3 regions of the Arsukibacterium sp. genome follow, and region 2 is predicted to be linked to each of the others. Evidence: predicted binding sites of a transcription regulator. Region 2 holds the regulator's gene; each other region holds the start of a gene.
What was found. Region 2 encodes FliA, which starts transcription of late flagellar genes. Its sites were predicted from a motif close to GCTAAAGTTNNNNNNNNNNCNGCCGATA; they were not measured.
Positions count from the first base shown of each region.

Region 1 (3,282 bases), on a different contig from region 2:
CCTTTAATATGCAATTTAACCAAAGTCTGAATGGCATTTTGGATACGCAGAAAAAAATGTCACGGGCCGAAAACCAACTCACTAAACAAACCCGCATTTTATCTCCGGCAGATGATCCGGCCGGTGCCGCTAAGGTGTTGGGTCTGGATCAAAACCTGGCGCAAATCGAGCAGTTTCAGAAGAATAGTGTGTTGTTGCAAAATAATCTTGCGCTTGAAGAGACGGTATTGACCAATATGCGGAGCTCTTTTGACAGGGTCAGCACGCTCGCTATCGCCTCAGGAAATGGTACCTATACGGAACGTGAGCGGGTAGCAATTGCCTTTGAACTGAAAAATATCCAGACAGAGTTGTTTGATCTGATGAATACTAAAAGTGCTGATGGCAGTTATATTTTTGCCGGTTTCCAAGATAAAACACCAGCCTATGTTTTTGAACAAAGTACGGGTCAATATGAATTTCGTGGTGATGATGGTTTTAGGGCTTTACAGATATCCCCTTCTATTAGTTTGCCAGGCAATGATAGTGGTAAAGCGGTTTTTGATGATGTTTTTGCACGCTTTAAAACCACGCCGCCAGTAGTCATCAGTGGCAGTCCGGATAGTGTTAAAATTGATGTTACCGAGCAAAATCAGTTTAACGGATTTTATCAAAATAATTTTGACAGCACTACGCCAGCTAATAACACCTATAACATCGTTATTGATGGAGCCAGTAATTATCAAATCCTGCAAAATGGTGTTGCCTTGTCGCCTGCTGTGACAGGGACTTTTGTGGATGGTCAGAATATTAATTTTAATGGATTATCTATCCAAATCAGAGGTGCTGCTGCTGTTCCCGGGCAAGTTGACTTTACTTTACCTCCACCTGAGAAAAAAAATATTCTGAATACTATGCAAGATTTCATTTCTGTATTGGAATCTACGGATCTTACTAGTGAACAACTGACAGCTGCTATTCGAGATGTGCTGGCGCAAACAGAGGGCAGTGCTGCTAAATTGGATGGAACCCTCGCCAATATTGGTGGGCGCTTGAATGTGCTGGAAAGCGTCTTTGGTGGTAATGAAGATTTAATTATCAATAATAAGGAGTATAAGGCTGATTTATCTGAAGTGGACTTTGCAGCGGCCATGACAGAAATTAAACGCCAGGAAATTGCCTTGCAGGCGGTGTCGTCGACATTCAGTAAAATTGCGACAACAACCTTATTTGATTTTATCCGTTAAGTCGTTTTATTGTGCCGATTTAGCCAGATTCGTTAATAATACTGAAGATGCTATTATCGGCAGCTTTAATTGCAACTTTAATTTATTTTTAAATTATAAATCAAAGGTTTAAAAACTAAAAAAAGCAAAAAAAAATTCTCAAGTTTTCCAAATTTCCTCCGATAACTATTTAACACGGCAAGAAACAGGCAATACGAAGTAAAAATTGCCACTACCAGTTAAAAAGCGAGGAAAATACCATGTCTATATTCGTAAACACCAATGCTTCATCTTTAAATGCTCAGCGTCAATTGATCAACTCAGGTGGCGCTTTAGATACCGCCTTCAAGCGTTTGTCATCTGGTTTTCGCATCAACAGTGCTGCTGATGATGCCGCTGGCTTACAAATATCTAACCGTTTAACCAGTCAAATCAATGGCTTGGATCAAGCAACCCGTAATGCAAATGACGGCATTTCACTAGCCCAGGTCGCAGAAGGTGCTTTTGATGAGATGACCAATGCTTTGCAACGGATGCGCACCCTGGCCATTCAATCTCAAAACGGTATTTCAAATACCGATGATAAAGAAGCGTTACAAAAAGAATTTAATGCTTTGCGCACTGAAATTACCCGGATTGCAGAAACCACAGAGTTTGGTGGTCAAAAACTGCTAACAGGCGGCTTTTCAGCTAAAGTGTTGGTTGGTGCTCAGGCTACAGCAAATGACTTTATTTCTGTTAACGTTAGCGCAGCGGCTGGTGCAGGGTGGACAGCCACTGGCTTGAGTTTAGATGGCTTTGATCTTTCAGATGCTGTTGGAACAGCCACAGGTGCCTCTGCTGCAATGGCTACTATAGATTTAGCGATTAAAGCCGTAGATGGCAAACGTGCTGACTTAGGTGCTGTACAAAACCGCTTCCAGGCGACAGTACGAAATTTATCAAATATTTCTGAGAACGTGTCTGGTGCTCGCGCCCGGATCCGTGATACCGATTTTGCCAAAGAAACGGCAGAATTAACCCGGGCGCAAATCTTGCAACAAACGGGTACCACTGTATTAGCTCAGGCTAATCAGCGTCCACAGGCTGCACTGAGTTTACTGCAGTAAATCAAGTAGCTGAAGCTTTCTGATATTGCAGTATCAGATGGTCTTGCCGGATTTGCTTCAGCGGAGTGACTCGCTTTATTAAAAGCCACCTTATGGTGGCTTTACTTTACTTGAGTTCTGCGTTAACCAGCGTTTAAAGGAATCGTCATGTTAACTTTCAGTCTTGCTTTAGTGATGATTGTTAAAAACGAGGCAAGATCGATTCAGCGTTGCCTGGACAGTATATCCCCTTTTGTTGATTCAATGCTGGTATTGGATACAGGTTCAACAGACAACACCGTTGCACTTGCACGTGCATGTGGTGCCAGGGTTGAGCACTTCCGTTGGCGCAATGATTTTGCTGCAGCAAGAAATGCGGCACTGGCTTTTTCAAATGCAGACTGGAATATTATTTTAGATGCTGATGAGTGGCTTAGTCGCGGCAAAGAGTCGTTGCAGCAATTACGCCAGCAAAAACCTGATTTTGTCGGTTCTGTTGAAATTGTCAGTAGCTATGTCATTGCAGATTGTAAACAGCATGGTCACAGTATTATTAGCAGAGTCTTGCCAAAAGGGGTGCGTTACAAAGGTATAATCCATGAGCAACCCGAACATGTATTGCCAGTCAAGCCGCTACAGATACAGCTGGGGCATGATGGTTACGAACCTGCTCAACAGCAGGCTAAAAAACAACGTAACCTTCAACTCTTGCAGCTCGCTTTACAGCATGATCCCGATGATTGTTACCTTCACTATAAGCTTGGCGTAGAGCTAGAGTTGGCAGGTCAATCCGCTGCTGCGATAAAGTACTATGAACAGGCATCGCATGTTTCTTCCAAAGCTATAACTTGGCGCCTCGATTTGGTGATTCGCTTGCTATTTTTATACAAAAAGCACAAGTGTTTTTCTGAAGGTTTGATGTTGGCAGAGCAAGAATCCGCTTTGCGTAATTTGTCAGCTGATTTTGACTTTGCCTTAGGAGATTTTTA
Region 1 is NZ_DAINOE010000080.1:3,376-6,657, forward strand. Features, by position in the region: gene flgL (flagellar hook-associated protein FlgL) at 1-1,226, shown strand, start outside; gene V7D78_RS13650 (flagellin N-terminal helical domain-containing protein) at 1,466-2,314, shown strand; gene V7D78_RS13655 (glycosyltransferase) at 2,462-3,282, shown strand, end outside.
Region 1: the regulator FliA is predicted to act here: its motif matches at 1,363-1,390, upstream of V7D78_RS13650 (flagellin N-terminal helical domain-containing protein).

Region 2 (3,282 bases):
TTAAGCTTGGGAGAAGCGATCAATGTCGCTATCCAAAACGCCTTAGCTGTCAGTTATCTGACCAACGGCCAGCGGGTACCGGAAGATATCGCTATTGCTAATGCCGCTGAACTGGTACAACAGGCAGAAACTTTGCGCTTATCCCAAAGCAGTAACGGACATCAGTGGTATACTGATCAGGAGTCCGGAGTAGAAGCAGCCTATGCATAGAATTGACCAGAATGATGATCAAGCCCATGGCCTGAGAACGATGAACAAGCAGATGGTAAAAGTAATTTCAATCACAGGTGGAAAGGGTGGCGTGGGTAAAACCAATGTCACATTAAATCTGGCTATGGCGTTAGCCCAACTGGGCAAACGGGTGATGGTACTGGACGCAGATTTAGGCCTGGCAAACTGTGATGTGATGCTGGGGCTTAGAGTCGATAAAAATTTATCCCATGTGTTATCAGGCGAAGCTAGCCTTGACGACATTCTTATTGATGGTCCCTTCGGTATTAAAATTATTCCAGCAACCTCTGGCTCACAAAATATGACTGAATTAGCGCCGGCAGAGCATGCTGGCCTGATACGTGCGTTCAGTGAATTAACCACTCCCCTCGATATCCTGCTGGTGGATACCGCTGCGGGTATATCTGATATGGTGCTGAGTTTTTCCCGTGCCTCGCAAGATGTAGTGGTAGTGGTGTGTGATGAACCATCTTCTATCACCGATGCTTATGCGTTGATGAAAATACTCAGTCGCGATCATGGTGTGGAAAAATTTAAAATCGTGGCCAACATGGTACGTTCGTTAAATGAAGGTCAGGAACTCTTTGCTAAACTTACCCGGGTAACAGATAGATTTTTAGATGTCAGCCTGGAGTTAGTGGCTACGGTGCCGCATGATGAGAATGTTCGCAAAGCGGCCCGAAAACAGAAAGCCTTTATTGAAGCTTATCCGAAAACACCGGCCAGTATGGCGCTCAAAGGCTTAGCCCTTAAAGCCATAAAATGGCCTTTACCGGTCAGTGCATCAGGGCATCTGGAATTTTTTCTGGAGCAGTTGGTACAAAGCCGAGTTGATCAGGGGGTACTGTGAACAGTAAACTGGCTGCATATGGTGCCATCGACCAGATGCAACAGCTGGTTGAACGCCACGCTCCTTTAGTAAAACGCATTGCCTATCATTTGATGGCAAGGCTGCCGGCAAGTGTGCAGGTAGATGATTTGATTCAATCAGGTATGATTGGCCTGATGGAGGCAGCAAAAAACTTTGATGGTAGCAAGGGCGCCAGTTTTGAAACCTTTGCCGGTATCCGAATTCGTGGTGCTATGCTTGATGAAATGCGCCGTGGCGACTGGACACCACGTTCGGTTCATCGCAATGCCCGCTTGATTGCGGACACTATTGCTGAACTTGAAGCCCTACTTGGCCGAGATGTAAAAGACATTGAAGTTGCTGAAAAACTTGATATATCCATCGATGAGTACCATCATATGCTTAACGATGTCAGTTCCGGTCGAATTATTGGCATTGATGATTTAGGTGTATCTGAAGATGTGATAAGTACTATAGTGGATCGCGAGTCGGATGAACTCTATGATAATCAGGCCAGCGATGCCTTTAATAGCGCGTTGGCGAAAACCATTAGTAGCCTGCCAGAACGTGAAGCGTTAGTATTATCTCTATATTATAATGAAGAACTAAATTTAAAAGAAATTGGGGCAGTGCTGGATGTTAGCGAGTCCCGGGTCAGTCAGATACATAGTCAGGCACTGGTGCGGGTAAAAGCCCGGATGCAGGCTTGGTTATAACAGGGTTTGAGATAACCGTATTTTTATCTCGTCGGAGGGGATTTTGGATAAAAACATGAAAATTCTGGTGGTAGATGACTTTTCTACTATGAGACGCATCATTAAGAACCTGTTACGCGATCTGGGCTTTACCAATGTCTCAGAAGCCGACGATGGCAGTACCGCCTTACCTATGTTGCAAAATGGCGATTTTGATTTTGTCGTGACCGACTGGAACATGCCGGGTATGCAGGGAATCGATTTGCTCAGGGCCATTCGTGCTGATGCCAAGCTAAAGCATATCCCAGTTTTGATGGTTACAGCTGAAGCGAAAAAAGAGCAGATCATCGCAGCTGCACAAGCCGGTGTAAATGGCTATATTGTTAAACCTTTCACTGCCGCCACCTTGCAAGAGAAGTTAGCAAAAGTGTTTGAACGTATAGGTTAAGCCGTAACTGACAAAGGAGTTAACCATGTCTGACATTACGGCCCCTGTGATAACACTGGACCAGGCAAAAGAGTTGGTGCAGTTGCTGGAAATGGGTGAGCAGGATATTGCGAACCAACTGGTGCAACAACTGATTGTTCCTGGTTCTTCTGAGCTGTTTGCTGAAGTAGGCAAACTGACCCGGCAATTGCACGATTCACTGAAGAATTTTCAGGTTGACCCCGCGTTAAATAATCTTTTGGAAGAAGACATTCCTGATGCCAAAAAACGTCTGAATCATGTCATTGATATGACAGAGCAGGCGGCTAATCGCACTATGGATGCGGTCGAATCCTGTCTCCCTATTGCTGATCAGCTGACGCAGCAATTGCAAAAGTTGCAGCCTGAGTGGCAACGACTAATGCAGCGGCAATTAAGCCTGCCAGATTTTAAACAGCTCTGTCATGGTATGGATGGCTTTTTGCAGCAAGCCAGCCTTGATTCTGCAACGCTCAATGCGTTGTTGACGGATGTATTGATGGCGCAAGATTATCAGGATTTAACTGGGCAAATTTTGCGCCGGGTCATTGAATTAGTGCGCGAAGTGGAAGAAAGCCTGATTGGCTTACTCACTGCTTTTGGTCAGTCGAATCTGACGCAGGAAGTAAAAGCCCGGCCAGCGAAAGCCAAGACTAAAGCTGCGCATGAGGCTGAAGGCCCTATAATTGATGCTGCTGAACGGGACGATGTTGTATCAGGTCAGGATGATGTAGACGATTTACTGTCCAGTTTAGGTTTTTAACAGAGGTAGCCGCGCATGAGCTTTGATATGGATGAGGACATTTTACAGGACTTTCTGGTCGAAGCCGGTGAGATACTCGAGTTGTTACAAGAGCAACTGGTAGAACTGGAAAACAATCCTGATGATGCCAACCTGCTAAATGCTATTTTCCGTGGTTTTCACACCGTTAAAGGTGGCGCAGGCTTTTTATCATTAGCCGAACTGGTTGATGCCTGCCACGGTGCAGAAAATGTGTTTGATATTTTACGAACCGGCAAAAGACGGGTGACACCAGAGT
Region 2 is NZ_DAINOE010000028.1:22,122-25,403, forward strand. Features, by position in the region: gene flhF (flagellar biosynthesis protein FlhF) at 1-210, shown strand, start outside; gene V7D78_RS07500 (MinD/ParA family protein) at 203-1,081, shown strand; gene V7D78_RS07505 (RNA polymerase sigma factor FliA) at 1,117-1,797, shown strand; gene cheY (chemotaxis response regulator CheY) at 1,853-2,224, shown strand; gene V7D78_RS07515 (protein phosphatase CheZ) at 2,250-3,005, shown strand; partial or broken gene V7D78_RS07520 (chemotaxis protein CheA) at 3,021-3,282, shown strand, end outside.

Region 3 (3,282 bases), on a different contig from region 2:
AACCGGTTTGAACCTGGGTTGTAAAAACGACGAGCCCGATGGGAAAGAGCCGTTTTCACGAATACGAATAATAATTTGCTGGCCCAACGACTCCAACTCAATAGCGCCATCGATGATTTCTTTTTCCAGTTGCTCAGCCAGTTTTTTTACCATCTCATTAACCTGCTCTTGCATCTCTTCTGCTGCCGCTTCTGCTGCGGCTTCGGCTTCCGATTGCTCGTCATCGGTTAATGAAGTCTGTCCGCCGGTTTGATCTTCACGTTGCTCCTGACGACCACCGGCTGAGTCTTCATCACCAGCCTGAAATTCAATAACTTGCTGAGTAATTTCCATGGTCTGCTGTTGCAGGGTTTCAATCGGCGTCGGATCGGGCCGGCCAGGGCGGAATTCCAAGGCAATAACACTGGTACCTTTGGGAATATCTTCCACTTCAATCTTATTTTGCACACCAAAGGCAAACTTCATAGAGCCGGCAATCTGCTTAAATTTCAGCACATCCATTTCGGAAAACGCCAGTAACAATACAAAAAAGCACATTAGCAGCGCCATCAGATCGGCAAAGGTACCCATGTATTGTGGTAGCCCTGGGGGCGGGCATTTACACTCTTCTTCTTCGGTCCGATCGCTCATGCCGCTTCTCCTGCGACCTCACGCTTATTCTGCGCCAGATAATTACGCAAAATACCTTCAATGACTTTCGGGTTCTGACCATCCTGAATACCGAGGATGGCATCAAGAATTAACTGATTATTCAACTTTTCCTGCTGATTACGAATGGCCAGCTTGTCAGCCAGCGGTATGGCAATCACGTTGGCAATAAAAGCACCATATAAAGTGGTCAGCAAAGCCACCGCCATCGCCGGGCCTATGGCCTTGGGGTCATCCATGTTAGATAACATCGCCACCAAACCGATGAGCGTACCTATCATACCCATGGCCGGGGCGACGTCGCCCAAACTTCTAAAAATGGCGATACCCTGTTCATGACGCTTTTCGGTCAGGCTAATATCTTTTAATAAGGTCGCTCGCACCACATCAGCATCATGACCATCAACCAGCATGTTGACGCCTTTTTGCATAAAGTTATTGGGAATTTCCGCTTCTTCTAACGCCAAAAAACCGCCTTTACGTGCGGCATCACCTAACTGCACTGCTTTTTCGATTAACTCTTCAGGCTGTTCAATTTTAAACATAAAAGCTTTAACGGCGACCTTACCTGCTCCCAAAAACTGTCCCAAGGTAAATTTAGAGACCACTACAAAAATAGATCCCCCTACCACAATCAGTAAAGATACCGTATCGGCAAACATCCCTGGATCACCGGCACTGCCTATAAACATGGCCATGACGATAAAACCGATAGCCCCTAACATGCCAATTAGCGTTGCTAAATCCACTCTGTTACTCCTTTACTGATCCACTGCCACAGCTGTGCATTATTATTTTATCTTAGCCGTTTATAGGTTATCGACCTAAGTTAGCAATCATTAAGCACTAAATCGAACAATTTTGCTAATATAGCCGTTCACTTCAGCTTTAGCATTGACCATAATAGCCTGCTAGGATAAGGTTGCGCACAATTTTTTGGGGAATAGCATGAGTAAAAAGAAAGCCGACCTCAGCCAGTTTGAACAGGCGATGTCTGAACTGGAGCAGATAGTGCAGCAGCTGGAACAAGGAGAGTTATCCCTGGATGCCTCCCTTAGCCAGTTTGAACGGGGCATCAGCCTGGTTAAACAAAGCCAGCAGCAGCTGCAGGACGCTGAGCAAAAAGTACAGATTTTGCTACAACATCAACAACAAAGTATTTTGCAACCTTTTGAGCCTGCCGGAGAATAAGGTGTCTTTAGCCAGTCTGAGCGGCTATCAGCAACGGGTTGAGCTGCAGTTATCTTTAATGTTATCCCAACAAACAGTGGCAGAACCTCAACTGGCACAAGCCATGCGGTACAGTCTGTTATTGGGTGGGAAAAGAGTACGGCCGTTTTTGGTTTATGCCTGTGGTACTATGCTGGGCGCAAGCTTAGCCGATTTAGATGGCCCCGCTACGGCCATTGAAGCCTTACACAGTTATTCACTTATTCATGATGACTTACCGGCCATGGATAATGACGATTTGCGCCGCGGTCAACCGACTTGCCATATAGCCTTTGACGAGGCTACGGCCATATTGGCTGGAGATGCTTTGCAAGCATTAGCCTTCGAAAGTTTGAGCCAGCATCCGTATCAGCAGACCGATAGTCAGAGCGTTGTCCGCATGGTGCAGTTACTGGCAAGGGCAGCAGGGGCCGCAGGTATGTGCGGCGGCCAGGCGATAGATCTGGCTCAAACCAATAAAGCTACCACCCTGGCTATACTTGAGCAAATGCATCAGCTTAAAACTGGCGCCCTAATTGAGTGTGCAGTACAACTGGCCTATTATTGCAGTCCGGTACGTAATGAAATAGTGTTGGTCGATTTGTGTGACTTTGCCAGATGTCTTGGACTGGCGTTTCAGGTACAGGATGATATTTTAGACATCGAAAGTGATACGCAAACACTTGGTAAACCACAAGGCTCCGATCAAAAAGCTAATAAAGCCACTTACCCGGCTTTACTTGGGTTGGAAGGCGCCCGACAACGCGCTGTTGATTTATATCAGCAAGCATTAGCAGCATTAAAGCTTTTACCATACAACACGACAGAATTAGCAGAATTTGCGCATTTTATAATCGCACGTAAGTTTTAACATAGGCATCATTATGGCGTTTGACATTAAGGACTATCCACTGCTGGCTCAAGCCAATCTGCCGGCACAGTTACGTCAATTACCCCAGGAACAATTACCGCAATTATGTGATGAATTACGGCAGTTCCTGCTTAAAACGGTGAGCCAGAGCAGCGGGCATTTTGCATCAGGCCTGGGCACGGTTGAGCTGACCGTAGCGCTGCATTATGTCTACAACACCCCTTACGATCGGCTGATCTGGGATGTTGGCCATCAGGCCTACCCGCACAAAATCCTCACCGGCCGCCGTGACAAGATGCACACTATTCGCCAAAAAGATGGCTTACACCCTTTTCCTTATCGTGAAGAAAGCGAATATGACACCCTGAGCGTAGGTCACTCCAGTACCTCTATCAGTGCAGCCTTGGGTATGGCGATTGCCGCCCGCCAGGCCAAACTGAACCGCAAAGTCGTCGCAGTGATTGGCGATGGTGCTATTACCGCCGGTATGGCATTTGAAGCACTGAATCATGCCGGTGAAGTGCGGCCTGATATGCTGGTGATCCTGAACGATA
Region 3 is NZ_DAINOE010000027.1:26,240-29,521, forward strand. Features, by position in the region: gene V7D78_RS07310 (flagellar motor protein MotB) at 1-630, opposite strand, end outside; gene pomA (flagellar motor protein PomA) at 627-1,397, opposite strand; gene xseB (exodeoxyribonuclease VII small subunit) at 1,597-1,839, shown strand; gene ispA ((2E,6E)-farnesyl diphosphate synthase) at 1,841-2,728, shown strand; gene dxs (1-deoxy-D-xylulose-5-phosphate synthase) at 2,742-3,282, shown strand, end outside.
Region 3: the regulator FliA is predicted to act here: its motif matches at 1,466-1,493, upstream of pomA (flagellar motor protein PomA).